4 regions of the Cytobacillus firmus genome follow, and region 2 is predicted to be linked to each of the others. Evidence: predicted binding sites of a transcription regulator. Region 2 holds the regulator's gene; each other region holds the start of a gene.
The links. The regulator Rex, encoded in region 2, represses fermentation and respiration genes when NADH is low (regulators of the CRP and FNR family bind a similar motif). The targets are predictions, from matches to a motif close to TTGTGAAATATTTCACAA.
Positions count from the first base shown of each region.

Region 1: qoxA (cytochrome aa3 quinol oxidase subunit II) is a predicted target of Rex. The motif match lies at 1,348-1,365, and genes of this name have one in related genera.
Region 3: NAF01_RS07065 (TIGR04053 family radical SAM/SPASM domain-containing protein) is a predicted target of Rex. The motif match lies at 3,782-3,799, and genes of this name have one in related genera.
Region 4: pflB (formate C-acetyltransferase) is a predicted target of Rex. The motif match lies at 4,770-4,787, and genes of this name have one in related genera.

Region 1 is NZ_CP098323.1:2,333,073-2,340,556, forward strand. It holds gene ltaE (low-specificity L-threonine aldolase) at 1-980, opposite strand, end outside; gene qoxA (cytochrome aa3 quinol oxidase subunit II) at 1,397-2,389, shown strand; gene qoxB (cytochrome aa3 quinol oxidase subunit I) at 2,379-4,355, shown strand; gene qoxC (cytochrome aa3 quinol oxidase subunit III) at 4,345-4,950, shown strand; gene qoxD (cytochrome aa3 quinol oxidase subunit IV) at 4,951-5,256, shown strand; gene NAF01_RS11880 (hypothetical protein) at 5,293-5,532, opposite strand; gene NAF01_RS11885 (hypothetical protein) at 5,651-5,920, opposite strand; gene NAF01_RS11890 (VOC family protein) at 6,094-6,465, shown strand; gene thiT (energy-coupled thiamine transporter ThiT) at 6,614-7,213, opposite strand; TPP riboswitch at 7,281-7,383, opposite strand; gene NAF01_RS11900 (MATE family efflux transporter) at 7,436-7,484, opposite strand, start outside.
Region 2 is NZ_CP098323.1:273,706-281,189, reverse strand. It holds gene groL (chaperonin GroEL) at 1-157, opposite strand, end outside; gene groES (co-chaperone GroES) at 218-502, opposite strand; gene NAF01_RS01555 (CPBP family intramembrane glutamic endopeptidase) at 818-1,543, shown strand; gene NAF01_RS01550 (YdiK family protein) at 1,587-1,778, shown strand; gene NAF01_RS01545 (redox-sensing transcriptional repressor Rex) at 1,802-2,446, opposite strand; gene moaC (cyclic pyranopterin monophosphate synthase MoaC) at 2,474-2,956, opposite strand; gene NAF01_RS01535 (ABC transporter ATP-binding protein) at 3,148-5,073, shown strand; gene tsaD (tRNA (adenosine(37)-N6)-threonylcarbamoyltransferase complex transferase subunit TsaD) at 5,298-6,326, opposite strand; gene rimI (ribosomal protein S18-alanine N-acetyltransferase) at 6,326-6,775, opposite strand; gene tsaB (tRNA (adenosine(37)-N6)-threonylcarbamoyltransferase complex dimerization subunit type 1 TsaB) at 6,792-7,484, opposite strand, start outside.
Region 3 is NZ_CP098323.1:1,340,423-1,347,906, forward strand. It holds gene NAF01_RS07030 (YitT family protein) at 1-218, shown strand, start outside; gene NAF01_RS07035 (BsuPI-related putative proteinase inhibitor) at 238-987, shown strand; gene NAF01_RS07040 (DUF3813 domain-containing protein) at 1,023-1,208, opposite strand; gene NAF01_RS07045 (hypothetical protein) at 1,211-1,363, opposite strand; gene NAF01_RS07050 (Cof-type HAD-IIB family hydrolase) at 1,487-2,305, opposite strand; gene NAF01_RS07055 (alpha/beta fold hydrolase) at 2,585-3,352, shown strand; gene NAF01_RS07060 (metal-sulfur cluster assembly factor) at 3,424-3,732, shown strand; gene NAF01_RS07065 (TIGR04053 family radical SAM/SPASM domain-containing protein) at 3,903-5,030, shown strand; gene NAF01_RS07070 (Crp/Fnr family transcriptional regulator) at 5,062-5,763, opposite strand; gene moaA (GTP 3',8-cyclase MoaA) at 6,049-7,065, shown strand; gene ric (iron-sulfur cluster repair di-iron protein) at 7,178-7,484, opposite strand, start outside.
Region 4 is NZ_CP098323.1:2,283,202-2,290,685, forward strand. It holds gene hutU (urocanate hydratase) at 1-1,573, opposite strand, end outside; gene NAF01_RS11630 (helix-turn-helix domain-containing protein) at 1,746-3,230, opposite strand; gene NAF01_RS11635 (cupredoxin domain-containing protein) at 3,379-3,831, shown strand; gene safA (SafA/ExsA family spore coat assembly protein) at 3,942-4,568, opposite strand; gene pflB (formate C-acetyltransferase) at 4,862-7,087, shown strand; gene pflA (pyruvate formate-lyase-activating protein) at 7,188-7,484, shown strand, end outside.

The sequences.
Region 1 (7,484 bases), 2.1 Mb from region 2:
TGGTTTCTGTTCACATCATAGTGCGTAACAAAACGCACATAACTAGGGCCGAAAGTTCCTGAAAGAACTCCTTCAGCTTTTAATCTTTCAACAAATTCCGATGAATTCATCTTTAGATTTTTCACATCTGCCACAATAATATTCGTATCCACCTGGTTTACAATTTCAATGCCATTAATTTGGCCAAGCTGCTGTGAAAGGTATTGGGCATTTTCATGGTCCTCTGCCAGGCGTTCTCTCATTTGTGTTAATGCAATAAGGCCTGGGGCAGCTAGGATGCCTGCCTGGCGGAGTCCCCCGCCGAGTCTTTTGCGCCATTTTCTGGCGGCTGTTATGAAATCTCTATTTCCTGCCAGTATGGATCCGACGGGAGCACCAAGCCCTTTGGATAGGCATACCTGGACAGTGTTGCAATGCTTTGCTAATTCGGAAGCCGGGAGATTCAGTGCTGCTGCGGCATTGAATAATCTTGCGCCATCTATATGTACAGGAACGTTATTTGCTTTTGCGATAGTATGAATTTCTTTCATGTTATCAATGGGTATAACGGCACCACCGGCTCTATTATGCGTGTTTTCAAGGCAAATCAAGCCTGTTTCAGGAAAATGCTGATCCTCTCCCCTAATGGCATACTCCACATCCGAGGGATTCATTGCCCCTCTTGACCCGTTTATCGTTCTCGTCTGAACGCCGGCAAAAGCAGAAGGAGCTCCGCTTTCATAATAAAAAATATGGCTTTCTGCTTCGAGAATAATTTCATTGCCCGGTCGGCAATGTGTTAAAATGGCGATCTGGTTTCCCTGTGTGCCGCTCGTTACAAAAAGAGCTGCTTCCTTTCCAAGCACTTCAGCAGCTGTCTCCTCCAGTTGATTTATTGAAGGATCCTCTCCATAAACATCATCTCCAACTTCCGCTTCATAAGCCGCTTTTCTCATAGCTTCAGTCGGCTTTGTGACTGTATCGCTTCTTAAATCAATCATGTCCTCACCCTGTCTCTATCTATATTATTTTTACTTCATGTTACTGTACTATTCTGTATTTTTCAATTAATAAGAAAGAGCCCTATAAAGAGTTCCTTGGCAATAAATATACCAAAACCAAAAGTTCAAAATTTGTTCAAGATTTAAATATAAGGCGCAAAACCCAATAACAATGCTATTTGCAGAAAATGAAATGCTGTCCAAACACTTTACATAAATTTCCTTCTCACTTTTGTCACAACTTTTCACAATTGCTTATGTTAATATCATTTACACAGTGATAACTAAGTTAAATAAGTGTTTCAAGAGTGTGCATTTTTCCCAGCTATATATTTTTTTGGCATCTTTGTGAAAATACGCACATTATTTGTGAATTATTTAACAATAGTTTTTGTTTAAAGGAGATGAAACATCAGATGAAGAAAATGCTGCTCTCTTTAACAGCTATATTGCCGATGCTTATTCTCAGCGGCTGCAATATGGTTGTGTTTGAACCGCAGGGGCCTGTTGCAAGAAGCATTACCGAATTAATTAACTGGTCCCTGATCTGGATGCTTCTTGTTGTAGTAGTCGTATTTGGATTATTCGGCTACATCGTCTGGAAATATCGTGAGAAACCAGAAAATAAGGATTATGAACCGCCTGAGGAACATGGAAGCACACTCCTTGAAATTATCTGGACCGGGATTCCTATCTTAATTGTCATTGCGTTAACAATCCCGACCGTAAAAACACTTTATGCTCTTGAAGAAGCACCAAGAGGCTACGAAGAAAAAGAGCCAATTACGATACATGTAACATCTGCAGACTGGAAATGGATTTTCAGTTATCCAGAAGAAGGAATTGAGACGGTGAACTATGTCAATATTCCTGAGGATAGGCCTGTACTTTTCAAAATGACTTCTGCAAGCACCATGCAATCTTTCTGGGTGCCTGCACTTGGCGGACAAAAGTACACCATGCCGAAAATGGAAACAGAATTATATCTTCTTGCAGACAACCCTGGATCATATGAAGGTCAAAATACGAACTTTAACGGCCGCGGCTATGCGGATATGAAATTTGAAGTGCTCGCTCAAACCCAGAAAGATTTTGACCAATGGGTTGAAGATGTTAAGGATACAGCGCCTAAATTGACAGAGAAAGAATATGTAGGGCTGCTGAAGCCTACTCATCTAGGAAGGCTGACCTATTCAAATACTCATTTGGAATGGGTGAATCATGCCGATCCTGACTCTAAGGCATATACAAATCCTGAACTCTACAGAGGTCATGGATATCAGGGTAAGACATTCGAAGAAGACGATAATTATAAAAATGAGAAACCGAATGTAATTGAAGGTCATGGCGAAGATAAGGGCCATGATGACAGTGAAGAAAACCATGGAGGTGACCATCATGGGCATTAAATGGGATGAGTTTTTTATTACGGGAGATCCCCTTATACTAGGTTCCCAGATTGCCATTTTGCTGACAATGATTGGTGCAGTGGCAGGGATTACCTATCTGAAAAAATGGAAATACCTGTGGACAGAATGGCTGACTACAGTTGACCATAAAAAAATCGGTATTATGTATATCATCTCCGCCGTATTGATGTTTTTCCGCGGCGGGATGGACGGGTTGCTGATGAAAGCTCAGACATCACGTCCTGAAATGGAATTCCTGAATTCCCAGCATTACAATGAAATTTTCACAACACACGGTGTGATTATGATTCTTTTCATGGCGATGCCGTTTTTGATTGGTTTAATGAACGTTGTCATTCCGCTGCAGATCGGTGCGCGTGACGTTGCCTTCCCTCAGCTGAATGCTCTAAGCTTCTGGCTGTTCTTCAGCGGAGCTATGCTGTTCAATATTTCCTTCGTTATCGGAGGGTCACCTGATGCAGGATGGACTTCCTACTTCCCTCTTGCAGGCAAGGAATTCAGTCCGGGAATCGGTAATAACTATTATGCAGTTGCCCTTCAGATTGCCGGTATCGGTACATTAATGACAGGTATAAACTTTATCGTCACGATTTTGAAAATGAGAACAAAAGGCATGACACTGATGAAAATGCCGATGTTTACGTGGACTACTTTCGTAACATCCATTTTGATTGTGGCGGCTTTCCCAATTTTCACAGTCGCATTGGCATTGATGACGTTTGACCGTCTATATGGAACGCACTTCTTTACCGTATCCGGCGGAGGCATGGATATGCTTTGGGCTAACCTTTTCTGGCTATGGGGCCACCCTGAGGTATATATTGTTGCCCTTCCTGCTTTCGGGATATTCTCGGAAGTCATTGCAACTTTTTCAAGAAAATCATTGTTTGGATATAAATCGATGGTATTTTCCATCCTTGGAATTGCACTTCTAAGTATGGTTGTATGGGTTCACCATTTCTATACAATGGGTTCAGGACCTGCAGTTAACTCATTCTTCTCCATCACGACGATGGCGATTGCCATACCGACTGGAGTTAAGATGTTCAACTGGCTGTTTACGATGAGGAAAGGCCGCATAAAAATTACGTCTGCGATGCTTTGGGCACTTGCATTCGTTCCTTGCTTTGTCATCGGCGGGGTTACAGGCGTCATGCTGGCAATGGGTGCAGCGGATTATCAGTATCACAATACCTTATTCCTGGTTGCCCATTTCCACTATGTATTAATTCCGGGTGTTGTATTTGCGGTATTTGCAGGCCTGTACTACTGGTGGCCAAAAATGTTCGGCTTCATGCTGAATGAAAAACTCGGAAAATGGCATTTCTGGCTATTCGTTATCGGCTTTAACGTAACATTCATGCCTATGTTCTTCCTTGGATTAAACGGAGCTGTAAGACGTGCATACACATACTCTGCCGAATCAGGCTTTGCACCTTTATTCATGCTTTCGGCCATTGGTTCAATTGTTCTCGCAGCCGGATTCGCTGTCTTCTGCTATAACATTTACTGGAGCATCCGCTATGCGGACAGAAACATCTCAAGCGATCCATGGGATGCAAGAACACTGGAATGGTCTACTGCATCACCTGTTCAGTTCTATAACTTTGCGAAGCTGCCTGAAGTGAAATCTCTTGATCCATTCTGGCACATGAAGAAAAAGAATGAAGGATTAACTTTGCATGACAGTGAAATTGAAGAAATTCATATGCCAAGCAACTCATGGGTACCGATTTATATGGGTGTTATTTTTGGCATCGCAGGTTTCCTCCTTGTGTTTGAGTGGCACATCGCTGCGGCTGTTGCCGGTATTGGCATATTTGCCGGATTGATTATCCGTTCATTCGATTACAACGAAGGATTCCATGTTTCAAAAGAAGAAATTCACCGAATTGAAAACGCGTGGAGAAAAACAGAAGGAGAGGTGCACAATCATGTCAGCTAAAGTGGATACGTCTCTGCCGCTTGAATATCAAACTGAGCAGGACCGCATGAATATTCTCGGCTTCTGGGTTTTCCTTGGCGCTGAAATCGTCCTGTTTGCCACTCTGTTCGGAGTATATGGAGTTTTATATGAACGCTTTGCAGGAGGACCCACACATAAAGATATCTTTGTCATCAAGGATGTCATGATTCAGACAGTCCTCCTTCTGACAAGCAGCTTTACAATGGGCATTGCCATTTTTGAAATGCGCCGGCATAACCTTAAAGGGCTAATTACCTGGCTGGTGATTACCCTCGCTCTAGGCGCAGGCTTCCTCTTCATGGAGATTAATGAATTCATCCATTATGTCCATGAAGGTGCAACGATGCAAACAAGTGCATTCCTTTCCAGCTTATTTGTACTACTTGGGACACACGGAGCTCACGTAACTTTGGGAATCGGCTGGGCAACTATGGTCATCATTCAGCTTCTAAAAAGAGGCCTTACCCCTACTACAGCAAGAAAGACGTTTATTATCGGCCTTTACTGGCACTTCCTTGATGTAGTCTGGATCTTTATCTTCACATTTGTGTATCTGAAAGGACTGGTGGCTTAAATGGAACATCATCAATCAAAAAGCTTCCCGATAAGCCATGTCATTGGATTTGTTGTTTCCCTTGTGCTGACTTTTGCAGCAGCAGGAATTGCTTTAAAAACCAACCTTTCTTTTAAAGTGATCATGTGGATCATCGGCTCACTGGCTGTGGTTCAGGCAGGCATGCAGCTGTTCATGTTCATGCACTTAAGAGAAGGTGAAGACGGTAAGACGAACCTCATAAATATGATTTATGCCGTATTTATGGTAATTGTTATTGTAGTTGGTTCTATTTGGGTATTAACCTCTGGACATGCTTCACATTAAGTATAAAAAAACCGGTCTCCCCATTGGAGGCCGGTTTTATTTGTATTGTCTGATTCCCTTGCTTCCCTTTGTCATTTCTTCCATTACATTGATAAAAAATCCGAATCCGAAAAGCAGCATGGAAGAAACCATAATGCTTAAACCGATGGATAATACATACTCGCCTGTGATGCCGCTTACAAAAAAACCTGATATAAAAACAATGAAACCTAATATAATACCTGCTGCTGTACTATTCCTGAAAAAATGCAGGACGCGCTGCTGTTGAAGTGTCATTTCCCCATCTCCTTTTATTTAATATTCTAACTATGTTCACAAATTTGTCAAACTTTTTGTCACAAATTTGTCAAATTTATTTCATAAAAAAAAGCTCTGCAAGCTGCAAAGCGATTTTCTACTGATATAGCTTTTTAATGTTCTCCAAATCTTTCTTCAGACTGCATATTTCCTGCCGGGTCAGCATGAGCGGCATTTGATCGTAGAGTGTAATGATTTGCCCTCCCTCATCTTCTTCATGAAGGGATAGATAGTTATACAAAGTTTCACATTGATTTTTGTTGAGCACTGACTGGGTACTGAAACTTTTTACTTTCTGGATTTCAAAGGCACTGGCTTCCGCATCAAAAACACCTGTAATAATATTTCCCTGCAATGTATTGGACAAAGTCTTCACTCCCCTTTTTTAAGTAATATACCCATTTTTCAGAAGTAATTTCCTAATATATTGGCTTTGTTTAGAAAGATTATTATTCTGTTTAAGAATCAAAAATAGGGAAGGAAAAAGCTGTATAAAAAGGAAATATATGATATACCGAATTAAATAAAGGAGAGAATTCTATGAGTAAATCATTTATTGAACAAGTACATTATATTAGAATTCCTGTAAAAGAATTAGAACTGTCTGCCCAATGGTATAGAGATGTATTAGGACTCCAGTTACTAAACAATACTGGAAAACTTGCAATTTTAAAAGTAAATGAAGGGCCTTTCTTACTGATCTTAGTTCCTACCGAAGATGAAACTTTTGCTCATTTTACAATTGATAATGAACAAGAATTTAGCATTGGGTTTACAAGTCCAGAATTATCTAAATTTCATCAGCACTTAATTGATAATCAAGTTAAGGTCGAGGATATAAAAGAAGATAATGGTCATGCCTTTTTCCACTTTTATGACCTCAATGGCAATAAACTTCAAGTACATTGGTGAGATTATAATAAATAGTTCATTTTTAACGGTATTGGAACGGGAACGCCCAAACCAGACGTTCCCATAATTCTTCCTGAAAACAGCTTCTTATCAATCAAATCCGATATATAAAAAACCTCTCTGAAATATTTCAGAGAGGCGGACATTATTAGGAAGCATTCTTTTGAGTTTGAAGTCTTTCATCCGATTTTTTTATGATTAATCTCGGTGCCGATGAAATAATTAATACGGCCAGGATTGAGCAGAGAATTGCCGCTCCGAGCATGGTTGCGCCGTTTGCCAGGAAGGAAAACAGAACCGGAGACATCCCTTCTGGTGCATAGCTTCCGAAGAAAAGCACACCTGCTATGAAATGCCAGAAATACCGGGCAAGGCTTCCGGCAAATACGGCTAAGACAACCCATGACAATGCCTTCTTCTTGTTACCTGCCCGCAGCTGATTTTGGATGACGCCGTAAAACAAGCCGGCAAACCCGATACAGGCAAATGCCACAAAATACTCAATAAATGCCTGTATCGGAGTGGCAATCCAGGCATCCCCCATGGCAATCTGCAAAATCCCCCATAAGAGGCCTGCAATAAAGCTGACCTTAAAGCCCCACCTGAAAGCCAGAATGAAAATCGGAATCATCGCGGCAGATATGGAAATGGATGGCGACAGCTTGATGGATGGCAGAAAATCAAGAATGATAGCAAAGGCAGCAAAAAATGAAGCCTCTATCATCGCCGTCAGGCTTAATTTTTTCATAAAAAAAAATCCCCCTTCAATCGTATGACGATACCCCAAGGGAGAACAAGCAGGCAGAAAACTATACCTGCCTATCATTCCACATTCCTGCGCTAGCATTAACTAACAGGTTCAAAGGGTCAGAACAGCGGACTGTTCACTCTCAGCGGTATGCTCCCCTTGTGGCACGTTATTAAATTATCCGCTTTTAGTATATATGAAATTCATGATGGTGAAAAGGATTTATTTTCCCTCGCTTATGATAACCTGTTTATCCCACTTTCCGATGCGG
Region 2 (7,484 bases):
CACCATCATTAGTGATTAATGGAGAACCGAATTTCTTCTCAAGAACCACGTTGCGTCCTTTAGGTCCAAGAGTTACTTTTACCGCATTTGCAAGGGAATCTACACCGCGAAGCATCGCGCGGCGGGCTTCTTCACTAAATTTAATCTCTTTAGCCATTGATAAAAACCTCCTCAAAAATTTTAACTTTATCTTTTAATAATCTGTCTGGAACGGCGATTAGCCAATTACAGCAAGAATGTCATTTTCACGTAAAATTAAATATTCTTTGCCTTCGTACTTTACTTCAGTACCAGCGTATTTTGAGAAGATGATACGGTCGCCGTCAGCAACTTCAAGGGCAACACGCTCACCATTTTCAAGAACGCGGCCAGTTCCCACAGCTACAACTTTGCCTTCTTGAGGCTTCTCTTTAGCAGTGTCCGGCAGTACGATGCCGCTTGCAGTTTTTTCTTCAGTTTCAACAAGCTCGATAATGATTCGATCACCTAGTGGCTTTAACAAGTGAAACAACCTCCTCAAATAATATGTAAATATTTTTATTTATTAGCACTCTCTCTGTATGAGTGCTAACACAATTATTATATTAATGAATCTCTTTTCTATTTGCAAGGGTGAAGCTTAAATTTTTTATAAAAAAATTCATTCGCGCCTGCACGCTATTTTTCGACACGGACAACCTCTTAAGTATGCTGCAGAAACACATGTTTTAACCAAAACAGGTCTCTCCTTGGTGCTGATATTTGAAACCCGCTCCATATAAAGAGTACAATGTCTTTAGGACTTGTTTCCAACACTCAGATTAAGGAGTAAACCATTTTGAAGAAGGAATACTGGATTATATTAATCGCCTATATTGCCATGCAGCTTTCAAGCTTATTTGGCGTTCCGCTCGTTTTATTAGCCGCCGATGCCCTGGGACAGAATCCGGAGAATATGCAGATTCTTGCAGTGGCCTACTGGCTCGTAATCAGTTTCACAATCACGCTGATCATTACGCTTCTATTACTAAGGAAAGAAATGAAACGGGGACTGGATAGGGATGCCTCTTCTGTTGCAGGCTCTGTGGGCTGGGCTATTGGAGGCATATTCTTGGCCCTGATTGCTCAAGCTACTGCTGCAAGTATTGAAAACCTGATTGGCATTGAAATGGGATCTGAAAATACACAGCAGATTATCAGGATTATTGAAGCATCGCCAATCGTCATTTTAATCAGTTCGGTCATCGGGCCAATCCTTGAGGAAATCGTCTTTAGAAAGATTATTTTTGGCTCTCTTCACAAGCGCTTCAACTTCTTCCTTTCAGCCCTGATCAGCTCGATCATTTTTGCTCTGGCCCATTTTGAGCCTGAACATGTACTGTTATACTCAGCAATGGGATTCACCTTTGCCTTTTTATATGTCAAGACGAAGCGGATCATCGTGCCGATTTTTGCCCATGTAGCGATGAACACCTTCGTTGCGGTTGTTCAGCTGAATCAGGATAATATACAAAAGTGGTTAAAGGAAATGGAAAACATGCAGAGCTTTATCAGCTTTTTCTAGCTGGAGAAATGTTTCGGAGTTTTAAACGTACTGGGGGATTATCATGAGAAGCACACCTTTGTTTTCAGGCTTTATTTACATCCTTCTCGGATGTCTTTTCACCTTTATAGCCATCCAGAATACCCAGCGGGAAGAAACCTGGGGATTCTTTACGTATTTTCTAATCTTAATTGCCACATTTGATTTTGCCACCGGTCTCCGGATGGTTGGCCAGCATTTTAAAATGAAAAAATGAGCCCGCAAAAGGCTCATTTTTTTTTACACTTCTTCAGGATAATTTTTCAGAAAATAAACCAATGACTGCAATTCCACTGCCAGATCGATATGGTGAATCCGAATCGAGGACGGCACAGTAAGCCTCGCAGGTGTAAAGTTAAGGATTCCTTTTATTTTCGCATTCACCATCCGATCGGTAATTGTCTGGGCAGGCGGTGCAGGCACCGTTAGAATCGCCACCTGAATATTATTTTTAACAATCACTTCTTCAAGGTCATCCATATGATGGACCGCCACTTCGCCGATTTTCGTGCCAACCTTGCTCTTATCCACATCAAATGCCACTTCTATTTTCGTATTATTATTTTTAAGAAAATTATAGTTAAGAAAAGCCGTTCCTAAATTTCCTACCCCGACCAAAGCGACTTTGGTAAGCTCGTCCTGGTCAAGAGTCTTCCGAAAGAAGCCCAGCAGGTAATTCACATTATATCCATAGCCTTTTTTCCCTAACGCACCGAAGTACGAAAAGTCACGGCGAATCGTTGCAGAATCCACTTTAACCGCCTCACTCAATTCTGCTGATGAGACTCTTTGTTTGCCGGAGGAATGAAGGTTTTTTAGGAAGCGGTAATATAAAGGCAGCCGTTTAGCTGTTGCCTGCGGTATCTTAATTGGTTCATTGGCCATTCGTCCATCCCCATTTCTTATGATGAATTAATTTCGTTTAAAATCTCCGTTTTTGCCGCCTGTTTTCTCTATTAAAAAGGTTGGCCCAATTACCATTCCTTTATCTACAGCCTTGCACATATCATAAACGGTCAGCGCACAGACAGAAGCAGCTGTTAACGCTTCCATTTCCACACCCGTATTTCCTTTTGTTTTAACAGAAGCCGTAATGATGAGGTCGTACTCTTCCTCTTCTGCTTTCCATGAAAATGAAATGTCCACACCTTTAAGCGGCAGCGGATGGCACATCGGAATAATGTCCCATGTTTTCTTGCTCGCCATAATGCCTGCCGTTTGTGCAACAGCAAGTACATCCCCTTTTTTCATGGAGTTGGATGTGATCTTCTCGTATATCTCCTGATTCACCGTAATACTTGACTGAGCGATGGCCGTCCTTGCCGTCTCAGGCTTATCGCTGACATCTACCATTTTTGCCCTGCCCTCTTGATTAAAATGAGTAAAATCCGCCATTTAAAAACACCTCTCTTCAAAATCATACACTATTTTTCCGTTACTTTGTATGTGCTTTGTAAGGTTCTTCACATATTTATTTACCTTTTTTTATGATTCAATGCCCTTCAGGTGAGCTTATAGTCCTGTCTCCTTTATTGCCGAACATATATGAATGAGTTACACTTACTCTATACCCGAGGTGAAAGAACATGATACTATTACAAGTCAATCAGCTGGCAAAAAGTTTTGGCGCTGATCCCATTTTAACGAATATAAAGCTTGAAGTACAAACCAGGGACCGGATTGCCCTTGTAGGGCGCAATGGTGCAGGAAAATCCACCCTTCTAAAAATAATTGCCGGACACATGGCTTGTGATTCCGGTGAGATTATAAAGCCAAAGGAAGTAACCATTGGCTACCTTGCACAAAATACCGGCCTGGAATCGGAATTATCCATTTGGGGTGAAATGCTGACTGTTTTCAGTCATTTGCAGAAGCAGGAAAAACAGCTCCGCAGCCTTGAAGAACAAATGGCAGATCCCGATATCCTCAGTAATTCTGATGCCTATGAACGCGTATTGAAAGATTACGACAAACTTCAGGTTGATTTCAAAGAAAATGGCGGCTATCAATATGAAGCAGATATCCGTTCCATTCTCCATGGACTCAATTTCAGCTCATTGGGCTATGATACTAAAATTTCGTCATTGAGCGGCGGACAGCGAACAAGGTTGGCCCTTGGTAAACTTCTGCTCACAAAGCCTGATATTTTAATTCTGGATGAGCCTACCAACCACCTTGATATTGAAACATTATCGTGGCTTGAACAATACCTGCAGGGATACAGCGGTGCTATTCTAATCGTATCACATGACCGGTATTTCCTTGATAAGGTCGTTTCCCAGGTTTACGAGATTTCCCGCCACCAAATAAGAAAGTATCCAGGAAACTACAGTTCCTATTTGGATCAAAAAGCCGCTAATTTTGAAAAAGAAATGAAGCAATTCGAGAAACAGCAGGAAGAAATCGCTAAGCTGCAGGACTTCATTCAGCGAAACCTCGCCCGTGCCTCCACAACCAAAAGGGCACAAAGCCGCAGAAAGCAGCTGGCCAGAATGGACGTGATGGACAGGCCGCTTGGAGACGAGAAATCAGCTTCCTTTGGGTTTGACATCGACCGTCAGTCGGGCAATGAGGTTTTAAATATCCATTCTTTAGCTATAGGCTATGAAGAGAAAGTCAGCGAGAATATTTCAATGCGGCTGGCAAGAGGCGACAGCATTGCACTAGTAGGACCAAATGGAATCGGCAAGTCCACATTGCTTAAAACCATCATCAAAAAAACCCCTTCGTTTTCAGGGGAGATTCAGTACGGTTCCAATGTGACAATTGGCTACTATGACCAGGAACAGGCAGAGCTCACAAGCAACAAAAGAGTCCTGAACGAATTATGGGATGAATACCCGCTGAAACCGGAAAAAGAAATCAGGACCATACTTGGGAACTTTCTCTTCTCCGGTGATGATGTTCTTAAAACCGTTTCAACACTGAGTGGCGGTGAAAAGGCCCGGCTCGCACTTGCAAAGCTTATGATGCAGAAATCCAATTTCTTAATCCTGGACGAGCCTACAAACCACTTGGACCTGGACAGCAAGGAAATTCTTGAAAATGCATTGATCGATTATCCCGGTACCATTCTCTTCGTCTCTCATGACCGCTATTTTATCAACAGAATTACAACAAAAGTAGTTGAACTTTCTGGAAGCGGGGCAACTGAATATCTTGGCGATTATGATTATTATGTAGAAAAAAAGCAGGAGCAGGAGGAATTGCTTGCACTTAATGAGCAAGTTGACACCACCGCATCGCTGCCTGTTAAGCAGGACAAAAATAATTATCAGCTGGATAAAGAAGCTAAAAAGCTCGAACGCCAGCGAAAAAGAAGAATGGAAGAAATTGAAGAACAAATAGAAGCCTTAGAAACAGTAATAGATGCTAATGATCAGCTTCTCTGTGATCCGAATGTTTATCAGAACCATGAAAAGGTGATGGAAATTACGAATGAAACGGATGGAGCAAAAGCAAAGCTGGAAGAATTGATGGAAGAATGGACGCTTTTAGCTGAAGAGGATTAAAATAATATTCATAACTTTTAGACTGGTAGAATAGTCACTGCCAGTCTTTTTTATTATCCACAGAGATAATCACAAGAAAAACGCAGTTATACGTACTCTCCACAGACTTTTCCACATTACCCACAATTCAAGCTGATTTTATCCACATTATCAACATAAATTTCTGAAATTAATGATTTTATCCACAGAAAAAGTCCCCTATGCTGTCGGGGACTTTTACCTAATTATTTATCATTGTGGATAGTAATATCCAAACCGGGATTAGCATTTAAATCTAGGCCGGCGAATTGTCCTTTTTCAAACAGAACACTTCCTGCAGCTGCTATCATTGCTGCATTATCTGTGCATAAAGATAAGGGTGGAATAATGAGCTTTATATCGGCTCTATTTCCAAACTTCTTTTCCAAAGAAGCCCGAAGTCCTTTATTCGCCGCAACCCCGCCTGCGAGCAGCAGCTGCTTCACCTGATACTCTTCAACTGCTCTTTCTGTTTTCGTTACCAGAACGTCAATAACACTATCCTGGAAGCTTGCCGCCAAATCCTCCGGTACTATCTTTTCGCCACGCTGTTCAGCGTTGTGGACAGTGTTGATAACTGCTGATTTTAAGCCGCTGAAGCTAAAATCGTATGAACCTTCTTCCAGCCAGGCTCTTGGGAGCTGAATAGTTGGGTTTCCTCCATGTGCGAGTTTGTCAATGTGAGGACCTCCCGGATATGGCAGATTTAAGGTCCGGGCAACTTTATCATATGCCTCTCCTGCAGCGTCATCCCTTGTCTCGCCAATTACTTCGAAATGTCCATGTTCCTTCATATAGACCAGTTCGGTATGTCCGCCAGAGACTACCAGGGAAAGTAACGGGAATTCCATTTCCTCCACCAGTCTGTTTGCATAAATATGGCCAGCAATATGATGCACGCCTACCAGCGGGATGCCGTGAGCAAACGCTACTGCTTTTGCGGCATTAACCCCAATCAGAAGCGCACCTACAAGGCCAGGTCCTTCGGTCACAGCAATTGCTGAAAGATCAGAATATGTGATGCCTGCCTTATATAATGCTTCTTCCAGTACGATTGTTATCTGTTCAACATGATGACGGGAAGCTATTTCGGGAACTACTCCGCCAAAACGTTTATGGCTTTCAATTTGGGATGCAACGATATTGGCTGCAATTTCGCGCCCATTCTTAATGATGGCTACAGCCGTTTCGTCACAGCTGGTTTCAATCCCCATGATCCATTGATCTTTTTTCATTATAAATTCACCCACATTACTAAAGCATCTTCTTGATTATCAGTGTAGTAGTTCTTCCTGATGGCTCCGTTTTGAAAACCAAGCTTTCGGTATAAGGACTGAGCTGTGAAGTTGGATACTCTTACTTCCAGAGTCATTGTGATGGCTCCCATTTCAGACGCAAGTTCCATTAGCTGCCGCATCAAAGCTTCTCCAAGTTTTCTCCCGCGGTATTCAGGGAGCAGCGCAACATTTGTGATATGAGCCTCATCTGCGACTATCCATGCTCCACAGTATCCTATTACTTTATTTTCTTCTTCTAAAACAACATACAAAGCAAACTGGTTATGTGTTAATTCGTTAAAAAAGGCCTCCCTGCTCCAGGGGGTTGCAAAAGATTTGTGTTCGATCTCCAAAACATCATCAATATCCTCTTCATTCATCAAACGGAAAGTTAAGGATTTATTCATACGTCCGCTTCCTCATCTATAACTTTTTTTCCTTGTTTGCTTTTATCCAATTAGCTTCAGCTTCCGCAATCCTAATGTAATTAGGTACAAAAGAATGGACATCCTCAGCTTCGCGGTCCCTTCCTAATAAAGCAAGTTCGGCCGGCCTGGGATTATGCTCTGCAGGTGAAGCGAACACTGCCCGCTCTTTAAGGAATTCTGCAAATACATCTTGATGTAAGGGCAAATCATTCCCGATGAAAAGAACGTTTTCCTGCTGTTCTGAAATCATGGCTGCCCAATCTTTTGAAAGCAAGAGCTGGTCTTTGATCAGCGAAACTAACTGTCCTTCCCTATATTGATACAGGCCGGTATATATTTGCCCCCTCCTGGCATCAAACAAAGGTGATATGACGCCATTAAAGTATCTGCCCGCCGAGGCCGCATATACTTCAAGGCTTGATACCCCAACCAGCGGTTTATTTAAAGTCCATGCCAATGTTTTTGCAATCGTTACCCCGATACGCACTCCTGTATACGACCCAGGCCCTTTCGCAACAACAATTTTATCTAATTCAGCTGGCTTAATACCGCAATCTTTCATTAAAATATCAATAGCCGGCATAACCCGGACAGAATGATTCTTTTTTACATTTGTAATATACTCACCTATAACCTGATCACCATCCAGAAGAGCTACTCCCAGAGGGTAATTGGATGTATCAATGGC
Region 3 (7,484 bases), 1.1 Mb from region 2:
AAGAAATGAAAAAAGCGATCCATGACCATCTTGTCAGGGGAATAACAACTTTCCCTGCAAAGGGAGCTTTTACAAATGAAAATAAGGAAATGATGATGATTGTCATCACCCGATATGAGTTATTTGACCTTGAAAGGATCATAAAAGAAGTGGATCCGAATGCTTTTACAAATATTGTTCAAACCACTGGTGTATATGGTTTCTTCCGCAGGGATTAAATGAATGGAGGGATGAAGGATGCTTCGGCTTTTGGCTGCTGCTGTAATTATCCTCACTATGCCTATGCAAAGTTTTGAAGCTTCTATAAAGGAAATGCCTTTTGATTTTAATGTAATGCCTCAAGCAGGACAGGAAACACTAAAGATCGATTTGCTTCTGAGGAATAAGGCCAATTATCCGCTGAGCTTTGAGTTTGGATCCTCTCAGTTTTATGAAGTGGAGATTTTCAGTCAAGAAGGCGAAAAGGTATATTCTTCCTCAGAAGGAAAAGCATTTTTACAAGCTATTCAAACCATTGCCGTCAAACCGGATGAAAGCAAGGTATGGGAAGAGCAGTGGGATTACAGGTATAAAGGGAATAGAGTTAAGGAGGGAGAGTACATAGTAAAAGCCAGGCTTCTGGCATCAAACTTAAATGGCAAAAAGTTGGAGACAAAACCTGAATCTGAAGCATCTGTTTATATCCCTGGCCAAAATCCTTCCATTAGCCAGGCAAAGGTTACAGGCAGGAACGGCGAATATATCATATTATTTAAAGCTCGGCCAAAAAGCGGAAAGCTATGGTATACAGTTGAAGACGGCCATAATGAGCTGCAGTCTGAAAAGACCATATTGGCTTCATCAAATGATTGGAAGAGCTTTAGGATAAAGATAAGCCTTCCTTCTGAAAACATACCTGAAAACGGAACAGTGGTTTTGCATTTATATGAAAAAGATGAAGACGGAGATATTATGAATTCTTATCCTGTTATACTGGAAAGCAATTAAAAAGAGCTGGCAGCCATTGAGGCCGCCAGCTCTTTTTAGCGATACTGCGAATATTGTTCAAGTTCCTGCTGCATCTCCCGGAGCTGAGCCTGTTCAGCCGCTGTGGAGTTGGCAAATGCAGAACTTAAAGCATTTTTCGCCCGGGAAACAGTTTCTTCGCCTGCAGAATTTTTGGCTATTTCCACATATTTTCTGGCTTCCTGAAATAATCTGTTACCCATCGCTATATTCCTCCGAGGGATGATTCTTTCACATTAGCTAGTTTTTGGGCTTCCGCCTCAGCATAGGTCATGTGGTACGGGATACGCTCATCATGCTTACTAACAGTATCAGCACCCTGTTGAACGAAGCGTTTTGATTTATTACGTTTACCCATTCGAATCCCCTCCATGAAAGAGTTTGAAGCCGCAATTGGGCTGCTTCATCTTTAGTATGCTCTAAAGGAAGGATTTAAAAAGGGGATTTAATGGTTTCAATTTAATTCCTTTTGGTCAGCTGCTTAAAGAGCTTTAAGATTTAATAAGTCATTTAGATAAATGCCGATTCCATCTTCCTCATTGGTTAATGTGACCTCTTTGGCAATATTTTTCACCTGGTCGATCGCATTGCCCATGGCAATCCCGTAGCCTGCAAATTCAAGCATTTCGAGATCATTGTCCTCATCGCCAAAAGCAATGATCCGCTCGGGCGGTATTTGGAAATAATCAGCTGCTTTTTTGAGGCCAACAGCTTTATTCAGTCCCGTTTTCACGATTTCAATGACATGCCAGGGAGCCGCCCATCTGCGGTGGTCAATTACTTCGGCATGGACCTCGGAAAGATGATTTCTGATGGATTTTACATGTTCCTCATCAGTATGTATCAGCATGCTTGTCGGATTATCTTTTAAGTAACTGCGCAAATCTCCGGTCGTAATATTCGGATCGCCAAAACCGAAGATGTCGAGAAGCTTCTCATCATGGTAGTGCAAATAAACATCATCAATAACTTCTGCCACGATATTATGAATAGTATAGCTATTAACGGCTTCGACAATTTCCTTTGCCACGTTCATTTGCAGTGGTGTGTGGTAAACACCCCAATTATGGTCTTTAGGATGATGTATGTATGCACCATTGAAATTGACAATCGGCGTAGTCAAACCCATTTCACGATAGTATATTTCACTCGAGCGAAATGGCCTTCCAGTGGCAATCATTACTTCATGCCCTTGTTCACGTGCCTTTTGAATAATCATTTTAGTTTTAGCCGAGATGGTTTTGTCATCTTTTAATAAAGTGCCATCAAGGTCCAATGCAATTAAATGTTTTTCTGCCATAAGATCTCCTTCTAAGCGCTCAGCACTTTTATAATAATAATGTAATTGCAGCCAGCGGACTGCAGCGCATTGCTTATATTGAAGTATGCCCCGCTTTTCTTTTAAGTGTAAAGGTTTTGGAAAAGAAAAGTCCACATGTTAAACTGAAAATATAGAAAGAATTTACATAAGACAAGAGCTTAAGCTTTTACAAAATCATTTTATACATATATGTTATCAATATTATAATAATTTTGTAAAAAAATTCATCTTGGTACAACAGGTTTAGGAGGAAAAAATGTGGTTGTTATTGAACGTAAGCTTATCAGAGAAATTCCTGTTCTTGAACTTGCCAGACAGGAAATAAAAGGGGAACCCCTGCCTTTTATCATTTTTGTTCATGGGTTTACGAGTGCCAAAGAACATAATCTGCATTATGCCTATCTGCTTGCAGAAAAGGGGTTTAGGGTAGTGCTGCCGGACACCTTATTTCATGGGGAAAGATCCGAGGGCTTATCAGGCAGCGATTTAAACTTCAAGCTTTGGGATATTGTTCTGAATACCATTGCAGAATTGAACATAATCAGGAATGTCTATGAGGATAGGGACCTGATTGACCAGGGAAGAATAGGGCTTGTGGGCACCTCTATGGGGGGAATAGTCACTTTGGGCGCCCTGACACAGTATGAATGGGTCAAAACTGCAGTTAGCCTTATGGGTATGCCATATTATGAAAAGTTTGCTCAGCTTCAGCTTGATGAACTTAAGAAAAATAATATTAAGGTTCCGCTCACAAATGAAGAACTTGCAGATCTTCTGAGAATCCTTAGGGAGCGTGATCTGAGCCTTCAGCCAGAAAAGCTTGGCGGAAGGCCGCTCATGTTCTGGCATGGCAAGAAGGACCCGGTTGTTCCTTATTCCTATACATACCAATTTTATGAGACCATCCAGTCCCTGTATAGTGACTCACCTGAAACCCTCCTGTTTATATCAGATGAACAAGCGGGGCATAAAGTCAGCAGGGAGGGACTGCTTGAAACAGTTAAATGGTTCGAGGAACATTTATAACCTGTATTTTTTCAATTCATTTAAATTTTTGTTAAGATAAAGATAGTAAATAATGAAGGAGTGCTGCAGATATGGATCAGGATTTAAAAGACAGCATTATGGGTGCACTGGAGCTTGTAGTAGACCCTGAGCTGGGCATTGACATTGTAAATTTAGGCTTGGTATATGATGTGAAAATGGAAGAGGAAGGGAAAGCTATAGTTGATATGACTCTTACTTCCATGGGCTGTCCTTTGGCAGGCACAATTGTTGAACAAGTAAAGTCAGCGCTGGCAGATATCCCTGAAGTAAAAGACACTGAAGTGAATATTGTCTGGAACCCGCCTTGGTCCAAGGACAAAATGTCCCGCTATGCAAAAATTGCACTTGGCGTACGATAAAATTTAAGCTCAAAACAGCAGGAGTATTTCCTGCTGTTTTTTTGTGCCCTTGTGAGGTAGTTCACTTATTTCACATGCCGATTATCCTATAATAACAATGGAAAGACAAAATATAGTTTGCTTTGCGTTGACAAATGGCCGGGAGTAAGGCCATTAAGGAGGCATTTCTAATGGGATTTGATAGAGATTTTAATAAAGACCCTTTTATTGTGATATGGGAATTAACAAGGGCATGCCAGCTAAAATGTCTGCACTGCCGTGCGGAGGCACAATATAGGAGAGATCCGAGAGAACTTTCCTTTGAAGAAGGGATGGCCCTGATTGACCAAATCAGGGAAATGAATAATCCTATGCTTGTGTTTACGGGTGGAGATCCATTAATGAGGCAGGATGTATTCGACATTGCCGAATATGCGGTGAAAAAGGGCGTTCGTGTTTCCATGACGCCCAGTGCGACACCAAATGTAACGAAAGAAGCTATTGAAAAAGCCAAACAGGTCGGCTTAGCTCGATGGGCGTTCAGCCTTGATGGGCCAAATGCAGAAATACACGACCACTTTAGAGGGACTTCCGGTTCCTACGATTTAACGATTGAAAGGATTAAATATCTGCACGAGCTTGAAATTCCAGTCCAGATTAATACAGTGATCTCACGTTATAATATCGATTACCTTGAGGAAATGGCACAGGTTGTAGAAGAACTCAAATGTGTTCTTTGGAGTGTGTTCTTCCTCGTCCCAACAGGGAGAGGGCAGGAAAAGGATATGATCTCACCGGTTGAGCATGAGAAGGTTTTTACATGGCTGTATAACTTAAGCAAAAAGGTTTCCTTCGATATTAAGACAACAGCAGCCCAGCATTATCGCCGAGTTGTCATTCAGCAAAAAATGAAGGAAGCAAAAGATCAAAATGAGGATATTCAATATCTCGATGCACTTACACAGCAAGGGCTGACGGGTTCTATAGATGGTTTAGGCAGGGCGCCTAAAGGAGTAAATGACGGAAACGGGTTTGTTTTCATTTCACACGTTGGGGACGTTTATCCAAGCGGGCTTTTGCCTGTTAAAGCAGGAAATGTAAGGGAACAGCCGCTCGCTGAAATATACAGGGAATCACCCATCTTTAAAGATCTCAGAAATCCTGATAAATATAAAGGGAAATGCGGCCAATGCGAATTCCGTTATGTTTGCGGAGGATCGAGATCACGTGCATTTGCCATGACAGGGGATTATATGGAAAGCGAGCCGTTTTGTGTATATATTCCTAAGGCACTTAGAACGAAAGCAGCAAAAGCATAAAGGAGTAAAGGAGTGCATCATGACTGCACTCCTATTCAATGCTGCAGTATACGGCAGGGCAATTTTCACAGCCTATTTCATTTTTTAAATACTCTAGATCTTTAACTGTAATTTTTCCATTTATTATTGAAATAATGCCGTCCTTCTTCAGTTCGCCCAGTATCCGGTTGGTGCTCTCTCTGGAGGTGCCGCAGAAATTTCCAAGTTCCTGATTCGTAAGTGGCAGATCAATGAGTATGCCGTCATTTACTTTTATTCCATAGCTGTTAGTCATTCTGATAAGAGTTGAATACAGGGCACCTTTTTTTCCATTGAGCACGAGATCTCTGAATTTGGTCTGTGTATTGCGGAAATGGTCGCTCATCCATTTCATAAATTCATAGGCCAGAGTACTATTTTTAAAAATCTCCTTTTCCAGGACATCTTTTTTTATTACAGCTACCTCACCAGCTTCAAGAACTAAAGCATTCAATAAATATTTAGGATCGCTGGTAAATAAGGTCAGCTCACCAATGATTTCATTTTCCCCGCATAGCCTGAAGGTGAGTTCCCTGCCGTCCGCTGTTATCTTGCTGATTTGAATCTTGCCGGAAAGGATGATATATAGCTCATCAGCATCCATGCCTTCCTGAAAAATATAAGCCCCTTTCTGTGTTTTCATATGCCGGTCAGCGAAATGAAGAAGCTCTTTAATCTCAATGGAATGTGTCTGTTTAATGGCTGTATGAGCCATGGGAATCCTCCTTCATATAACAACTGTCTTTTCTCACAATAATATCATTTGTATAGTGAAAACATTGCCGGCTTTTGTGTCTTTATTGTGGCATTTTCTATAGAAATGGTCAGTCTTAACTAATAAACAGCAATTCCCTATTAACATTGCAGCGATTGTATGTTCTAATAGTAAAAGCCCTTAATTTGAGATACTGGGTTATTTCTGTTATTTTAAGGGAAAGGCTAAAATATACCTCTGTATAGAAAGCTTAATAAAGTCACTCTTTAAATGGAGTTGAACGGAATGGCTAAAACAATTATTAAAGATAAATTGAATAGACCTTTAAGAGACCTGCGCATTTCTGTCATTGACCGCTGTAATTTCCGCTGCCAATATTGCATGCCGGCAGAAATCTTCGGTCCTGATTTTGCTTTTCTTCCAAAAAGCGAGCTGCTCAGCTATGAAGAAATTGAACGGCTGGCTAAAATCTTCGTAAGCCTTGGAGTGGAGAAGATCAGGTTAACAGGCGGGGAGCCCCTTATGAGAAAGGACATGCCTAAACTTGTTAAAATGCTTTCAGACATTGAGGGATTAAAAGATATTGGACTAACCACCAACGGTGTATTGCTTCCCAAACATGCAAAGGACTTAAAGGAAGCAGGACTGTTGAGGGTTAACATCAGTCTTGACAGTCTGGATGATGAGCTTTTCGGACAAATCAACGGACGCAATGTGGGTGTCAAACCAGTTATTAAAGGGATTGAAGCAGCAAAAGAAGCAGGACTTGGCGTTAAGATTAATATGGTCGTCAAAAAAGGCCTGAATGATTCTGAAATTGTCCCGATGGCTAAGTTTTGTAAAGATAACGGCTTACAGCTCCGTTTTATTGAATACATGGATGTCGGCAGCACAAACGGCTGGAAAATGGATGAGGTTGTAACTAAAAAAGAGATTTATGAGATCTTAAAGGAACACTATTTATTAGAGCCGGTAGATCCGGATTATTTCGGAGAGGTGGCCAAGCGGTACCGCTATAAAGGCACCGATGTGGATGTTGGGTTTATTACATCTGTTTCTGAATCCTTCTGTTCAAGCTGCACTCGTTCAAGATTGTCAGCAAATGGCCAAATTTTCACATGCCTATTTAATGGTGAAGGGCACGATTTAAAGGAATTTATGAGAAAAGGCGCTACTGACGAAGAAATTACCGATCGGATTATTAAGATTTGGAATGGCAGAAAAGACAGGTACTCAGACGAACGGACAGAAGAAACCGCTGCAAACAGGAAAAAGATTGAAATGTCCTATATTGGGGGATGAAAAAGCATGTTTTGCTGTGTCATGAAAAATGGACATAGCGGGCAGGCTTTTATTTTTGCCGTTTGAATGCACAAAAAATCTGCAGCCGATATTGGCTGCAGATAATGAGTGTTTATATATATCGAGGAAAAAGAATATTATTTTCCAGATGAACATGCATGAACGTTTGGCTTTCTAAATCTTCAAGCCGCTTATATACAAGACGGTAAGAACCGCATGCATCAGCTGGAGGAGTAAAATCAGCTGTAATTTCCCTCAATTCCTTTAAGATGGAACCTGCATGATCATGCTCCTTCTCAAGCTCCCGGATATAGCTGATGATTTCTTCGCGATTTTCAACTTTAGGATCTTCAAGCTTCAGCAGAAGTGGAAAAACTGACTCTTCCTCTTTGGAAGTATGTTCAAGAAGCTCGTGCTTC
Region 4 (7,484 bases), 2.0 Mb from region 2:
TTCCAGGATCAGATGTGAGGACACGTTCAAGGCGCTGTTCTGCTTCCTTCGTGCCATCCGCAACGATGACCATTCCAGCATGTAAGGAGTATCCCATTCCTACTCCGCCTCCATGGTGGACGGAAACCCAGCTTGCTCCTCCGACAGCATTGATCAGTGCATTCAGGATTGGCCAGTCTGCCACTGCATCACTGCCGTCCTTCATGGCTTCTGTCTCGCGGTTTGGAGATGCAACTGAACCGGAATCCAGATGGTCACGGCCGATAACGATCGGTGCTTTCAGTTCTCCGCGGGCAACCATATCATTGATGATTTTTCCAAATTTTGCTCGCTCCCCATAACCAAGCCAGCAAATTCTTGAAGGCAGTCCCTGGAATTGAATTTTCTCCTGTGCCATCTTGATCCATTTGCAAAGATGTTCGTTATCTGCAAATTCGCGCAGGATCACTTCATCTGTTTTATAGATATCTTCGGGGTCTCCTGATAATGCTACCCAGCGGAAAGGCCCTTTCCCTTCACAGAATAACGGACGGATGTAGGCAGGCACGAATCCAGGGAAATCAAAAGCATTCTCGACACCCTCATCTTTCGCAACCTGACGGATATTGTTTCCGTAATCAAATGTAACTGCGCCCTTCTTTTGCATGTCCAGCATAGCCTGAACATGGACAGCCATGCTTGCTTTTGATTTCTGAACATAATCAGCAGTATCTTCCTTTCGCAGAACAGCTGCTTCTTCTAATGAATAGCCGATTGGAACATAGCCATTTAAAGGATCATGTGCAGAAGTCTGATCAGTCAGGACATCCGGGGTGAAATCCATCTCAAGCATTTTTGGCAGAATTTCAGCTGCATTGCCTAATAGCCCGATAGAAAGCGGACGGCCTTCCTGTTTTGCCTCTGTTGCCAACTTAATAGCCTCTTCAATTGAATAAACCTTTGTATCCAGGTATTTCGTTTCAAGCCTGCGGTCAATGCGGTGTTCATCCACATCAATGGCAATGCAGACACCATCATTCATGGTTACGGCGAGCGGCTGAGCGCCACCCATTCCGCCAAGGCCTGCTGTTAACGTAATCGTCTGTTTCAGTGAGCCGGAGAAGTGCTGCCTGCCAAGCTCGGCAAATGTTTCATAGGTTCCTTGGACGATTCCTTGGCTTCCGATATAAATCCAGCTTCCCGCTGTCATTTGGCCATACATCATCAGGCCTTTCTTATCAAGCTCGTGGAACGTATCCCAGTTTGCCCAGGCCGGCACCAGATTCGAGTTGGCGATCAATACCTTTGGTGCATCTTCATGTGATTTAAATACCGCAACCGGCTTTCCGGATTGAACGAGTAGTGTTTCATCGTCTTCTAATTCATGAAGGGTTTTTACAATCGCATCATAGCAATCCCAATTTCGGGCAGCCTTCCCTATGCCGCCGTAAACAACCAGTTCTTCCGGAATCTCTGCAACCTCTTTGTCTAAGTTATTCATTAGCATGCGAAGTGCCGCTTCCTGAATCCAGCCCTTTGCGTGGAGCTCACTGCCTTGATAATTTTTAATTTCTCTTTTTGTTTCCGCTTTCATTGTTATCCCTCCAATGTTATCTCATATTGAAATTTTATAATGAGAAATATCTGAAAAGTAGAATAATTAGGTTTGATTTTTTGTAAAAATATAAGATTATATTCTTGGATTATGCCTATTTTTATATTAATATTGGTGTTTTTATAAAAAAATACAAAAATAAAACCCCCATTTAAAAGGAGGTTTTGTGCAGACTTTTTCTAAATTGATTAGGCGGTATACCTTTAATTTTACTGAACACTTTATTGAAGTATTGCTGATTTCGAAAACCGCAGACAGATGAGATTTCTTTTATGCTCATTTCTGATTCCAGAAGAAGCTTGGCAGATTGCCTGATCCGGGTTTCATTAAGGAGCTCCCGAAATGATTTACCGCATTTTTTTGCCAGCATGGAGCTAATATAGTTTGGGTTTCGATCTGCGTATTCAGCTGCCTTCTCAAGGGTGACTGAAGAGTCCCAGTAATTTGTTTCTATAAAGAATTGGACTCTGTCGGTAAGATCCAGCTTCAGTTTCTTATCAGATCGAATGGTCTCAAACACATAGGAAATGAAGCTGATCATTTCGTTAATAATCCGGTAGATCAATGGCGAATATAGGATCGTCTGGAATAAACGAAGGTATTCCTTCTCCATTTCTCCGTCGGCAAGGCGGAATGTCTTCATATGCCTGCGGATTTGCGCAAGAATACTGGTCAGCCGGATTCTGATTAGGCCGGGTTCCGGATATGGATCTTCCAATATAAGAAATTCTTTGGAAAACCATGATTTGATCCCTTCTAAATCAGCCTGATTCAGGAAATCAATCCAGCTGCTCTGTTCCTCGGGAGTTAAGAACGGATCAATTGAAAGCCATTTAGGCAGCGATGCTTCCTCAATTACCTGATTAAACCCCCTGAAAAATGTTAACTCCACCAGTTTTCTATTCGCATCATAATGGCTTTTGAGAGTATTCTGACCTTCCTGGCCAGTATTAATGCTGATGGCAATTGGTTCAGGTGAGGTTTCCTGCCAATTCCTCATAAATTTGACGCTTTCCTCTTTCCACGATACGCCCGATTTTTCAGCAATTATCAATACCATGTCACTTAAAATAAAATAATCGACTCGTTTCTGGAACGCATAGCTTTCCAGAAATTCATATAAAATTGGAAGCTCGAGCACATTTTCAGTTTTTATGCCAATGGAAAGAAAAGGCTCTGCCGGATCTTTCGTTTCTAAAAATATATCCTGGTAATTGAAATTTTTATCTGCTTTTATGCTGGAGCTTTTTTCAGCAGCTGGAGCTTTCAGCTTTTGTCGCCTCTGAATGTTTCTTGCAGATTTCAATAAAATATCAGCTGAAATGGGCTTAAGTATCAAATCGGCTACACCCATGTCAATGGCTCGCTTTGCCTGTGCAAAGGTCGCTTCCATTGTAAGTGCAATAAGATCCGGCCCTATAATTTGAATGGTTTTTAAGAAAGAGCTGTATCTATCTTCCTTTATCAAATCAAGTTCAAAAATCAGCAGATCGGGCTGAAAAGTCTCAAGCTTTTTAATAAGCCCTGCCTCATCTTCGGCAGACTCCACATCCCATGCGTTCATGGAAGATTTCAACAGCCACTCTATACCCTTTGTATCGTACTCATCCCGATTGGCCACAAGTACCTTGTACATGCTGCCACTTCCTTTTTTAAATCTATTATGAAATAATTTTTCAGCAGCTGTAAAGAAAAATCGGAAAAATCCCGCAAATAGTAGACAAGTTATGATGCCCTTAAAGCATATCTATATATGGACAACTAATTTTGGAAGGAGTATGACCATGCCTTTTCTTGTATTAAAGAAACGCAGCATCATTGCCTTTGTCATCATATTTTCAGTCATTGTTTCTGCATCTGTATGGTTTTTTTCAAAGTCTGACAGTTTGACGGTATTCAACCAGAACGAAGGCGAAAAAGTCCGGGAAATCCATATGGTTACAGGAGAATTTAAAGCCAAGCTGCCTGATGGCAAGGAAATCGAAGCATATCGCTGGGATCCGGGAACCATTTTTCTGGAAAAAGATGAAAAGGTTAACCTGAAGATTTGGGGAGTCAACGGAATGGAACATCCTTATATCATCGAAGGAACCGATATTAAGGGTGTTGTAAAGAAAGCCGAAGAAACAGTGGTCCCTCTTCAATTTGATAAAGAAGGCGTTTACCGTCTGATTTGTCTTACTCATCCGGATAAGGATAATAGCGGACCTATGATTGCTTATATTGTAGTAGATTAATGGGCAAAGCAAAAGCACCGGATTATTCCGGTGCTTTTCTTTACTGTCTAGCGCAAGCAGCTTGCCCCCTCGAGGTGTCGGGGGTGGGCAAGGCGCTGGAGATTTTCCTCTTATCTCCCAATAAACATTTGTGTCCAATAGTGTCCGTAAGTTCCGCCCTGTGCGTAACCTACTCCGATTTCTGTGAAGTTCGCAGATAGGATATTTTTGCGGTGACCCTCACTGTTCATCCACGCTGTTACCACTTCCTGAGGAGTTCTTTGCCCGGCAGCAATGTTTTCCCCAGCAGTTCTGTAGGTAATTCCGAAGCTCTTCATCATATCAAACGGGCTTCCGTATGTAGGTGAGTTATGATCGAAATATCTCTTATTAATCATATCCTGAGATTTGTACCTTGCTACTCTCGCAAGCTCCCAATTTGATTTCAGCGGCTTTAATCCGTACTTTGCCCTTTCCTGGTTAACAAGCTGAACTACTTGTTCTTCAACGCCTGTTGTGGCTTTTGACAGAGTAGGGATATTCACCTTTTGTCCGGGATAAATGAAGTTCGGGTTTGAAATCTGCCCGTTGGCATTAATGATTTCAGGAACACCCACCTGATACTTCATGGCAATCTTCCACATCGTATCCCCTGGCTGAACGGTATGTACTGTTGATGCTTTTGCATCAAAATTGAATCCAAAGACAAGTGCGACAGACAACATTAAAATGAATGAAAGTTTTGATAGTGTTTTCATATTTATATTTAATCAAAAACTTCTACTCTAATAAACAGGTAATTGTTGGCGCCGAATGTAAGAATTTCATAATAATTGCTATCAGTTTTTATGGTCGGATTTTCATCTGTGTATAACAGTTCACAGACTCTGGATGGTTTTGTAATACACTTTTTGTCTGAAGTTGCATAATAACTATATTTCACAATACGTTCAAAATGTTTGTGATTTATTTCACATTAAATCTGTTATATTGATAGTATAGTAAAGTTGTAACAACTGTTATACAAATAATCTCTTTGAGGTGAACTGACATGGAAAGATGGAACGGCTTTAAAGAAGGCATTTGGACACGTGAAATTGATGTTAGAGATTTTATATTAAAGAACTTTACACCTTTTTCCGGGGATGAATCATTTTTGAAAGGTCCTACAGAAGCTACATCATTTTTATGGGAAAAAGTAATGGCTCTCACCAAAAAGGAGCGGGAACAAGGCGGCGTGCTCGATATGGACACAGAAATCGTCTCCACTATTACCTCACATGGACCTGGTTATCTCGTTCAGGATAAAGAAAAAATTGTAGGTGTCCAGACTGACCAGCCGTTTAAGCGCTCTCTTCAGCCATTTGGCGGAGTCCGCATGGCTGTGGCTGCCTGTGAAGCATACGGCTATGAAGCCAGCAAAGACATTGAAAAGATATTTACAGACTATCGCAAAACACATAACCAGGGCGTGTTTGATGCCTATACGGATGAAATGAAGCTTGCCCGTAAAGCTGGCATAATTACCGGACTGCCTGATGCATATGGCCGGGGCAGGATTATCGGAGATTACCGCAGGGTTGCCCTTTATGGGGCTGACCGCTTGATTGAAGCGAAAAAAGCTGATATGAAATCGACCTCAAGTGTAATGACGGAAGAAAATATTCGATTGAGGGAAGAAATTTCAGAACAGATCAGGGCTCTGAAGGAACTGAAACAGCTGGCAAACAGCTACGGTTTTGATATATCAAAGCCTGCAGGAAATGCTCTTGAAGCTTTCCAATGGCTGTATTTCGCTTATCTTGCTGCCATCAAGGAACAAAATGGTGCCGCTATGAGTCTTGGCCGTGTTTCCACTTTTCTTGATATTTTCATAGAAAGAGACATTAAGAACGGGGTACTTACCGAGACGGAAGCGCAGGAGCTGGTTGATCACTTTGTCATGAAGCTGCGTCTCGTAAAATTCGCCAGAACGCCTGATTATAATGAATTATTCAGCGGTGACCCTACATGGGTTACAGAGTCCATTGGCGGGATGGCGCTTGATGGCCGCCCGCTTGTAACAAAGAATTCTTTCCGCTTCCTTCATACCCTTAGAAATCTTGGTCCTGCTCCGGAACCGAACTTAACGGTATTATGGTCCGCCAAGCTTCCTGAGAACTTTAAAAAATATTGTGCCAGGATGTCAATCGAAACAAGTTCAATCCAATACGAAAACGACGATATCATGCTTCCCGAGTATGGCGATGATTATGGAATCGCCTGCTGTGTTTCTGCCATGGAAATAGGAAAACAAATGCAATTTTTCGGAGCAAGAGCAAACCTTGCAAAGGCCCTCTTATATAGCATTAATGGCGGCAAGGATGAAAAACTGGGCATTCAGGTCGGCCCGGCCTATGCCCCAATAACATCAGACATCCTTCGATATGAGGAAGTGATGGAGAAGTTTGATTTCATGATGGAATGGCTGGCAGACCTCTATATTAATACTCTGAATATCATTCATTACATGCATGATAAATATAGCTACGAACGAATCGAAATGGCTTTGCATGACTCCGAAATTCTCAGAACAATGGCCACTGGCATTGCGGGTCTGAGTGTTGCGGCCGATTCGCTAAGTGCCATCAAATATGCAACCGTTAAGGCAATCCGTGATGAGAACGGGATAGTGATTGATTTTATAACAGAAGGAGATTTTCCGAAATACGGAAATAATGATGATCGCGTCGACAGCATCGCTATAGACCTGGTTGAACGGTTTATGAAGAAGCTACGAAAGCATCAGACTTACAGAAACTCTATGCACACGATGTCGATATTAACCATTACATCAAATGTGGTATATGGCAAGAAAACTGGCAATACACCTGATGGACGGCGTGCCGGAGAGCCATTTGCCCCAGGTGCAAATCCAATGCACGGAAGAGATACGAAAGGAACGCTTGCTTCCCTGTCCTCTGTTGCAAAATTACCGTACAAACAGGCGCTCGATGGCATCAGCAACACCTTCTCCATTGTTCCTAAAGCACTTGGAAAGTATGATGAAAGCCGTGTTCGAAATCTGGTATCCATACTCGATGGATATGCCATAAAATCCGGGCATCACTTAAATGTCAATGTATTCAATAAAGAAACACTTATGGATGCCATGGAACATCCGGAGGAATATCCGCAGCTGACCATCAGGGTTTCAGGCTATGCAGTAAACTTCATTAAGCTGACTAAAGAGCAGCAGCTTGATGTTATAAATCGGACATTCCATGAATCCATGTAACCAATCGGATGGGGGGCCATTTTAATCGGCTCCCTTCTTCAAAAAGCTTTAGCAAGGTGCAGCTGCGGCTGCCCCGGTGCTTATGGAAAGGAAGATGATCATGCACGGCAACATTCATTCAATAGAGACATTCGGTACAGTAGACGGACCTGGCATCCGGTATGTTATTTTTGCACAGGGGTGCCTCCTTCGCTGTCAATTTTGCCATAATGCAGATACTTGGGAAATTGGAACAGGGAAGCAAATGTCCGTTTCAGAAATCATGAATGACCTGCAATCCTATCTCCCTTTCTTCGAGGCTTCCGGAGGCGGCATCACAGTCAGCGGCGGTGAACCTTTGCTGCAGATTCCATTTCTTATAGAGCTTTTTAAAGAATGCAAGAAACTTGGCATTCAC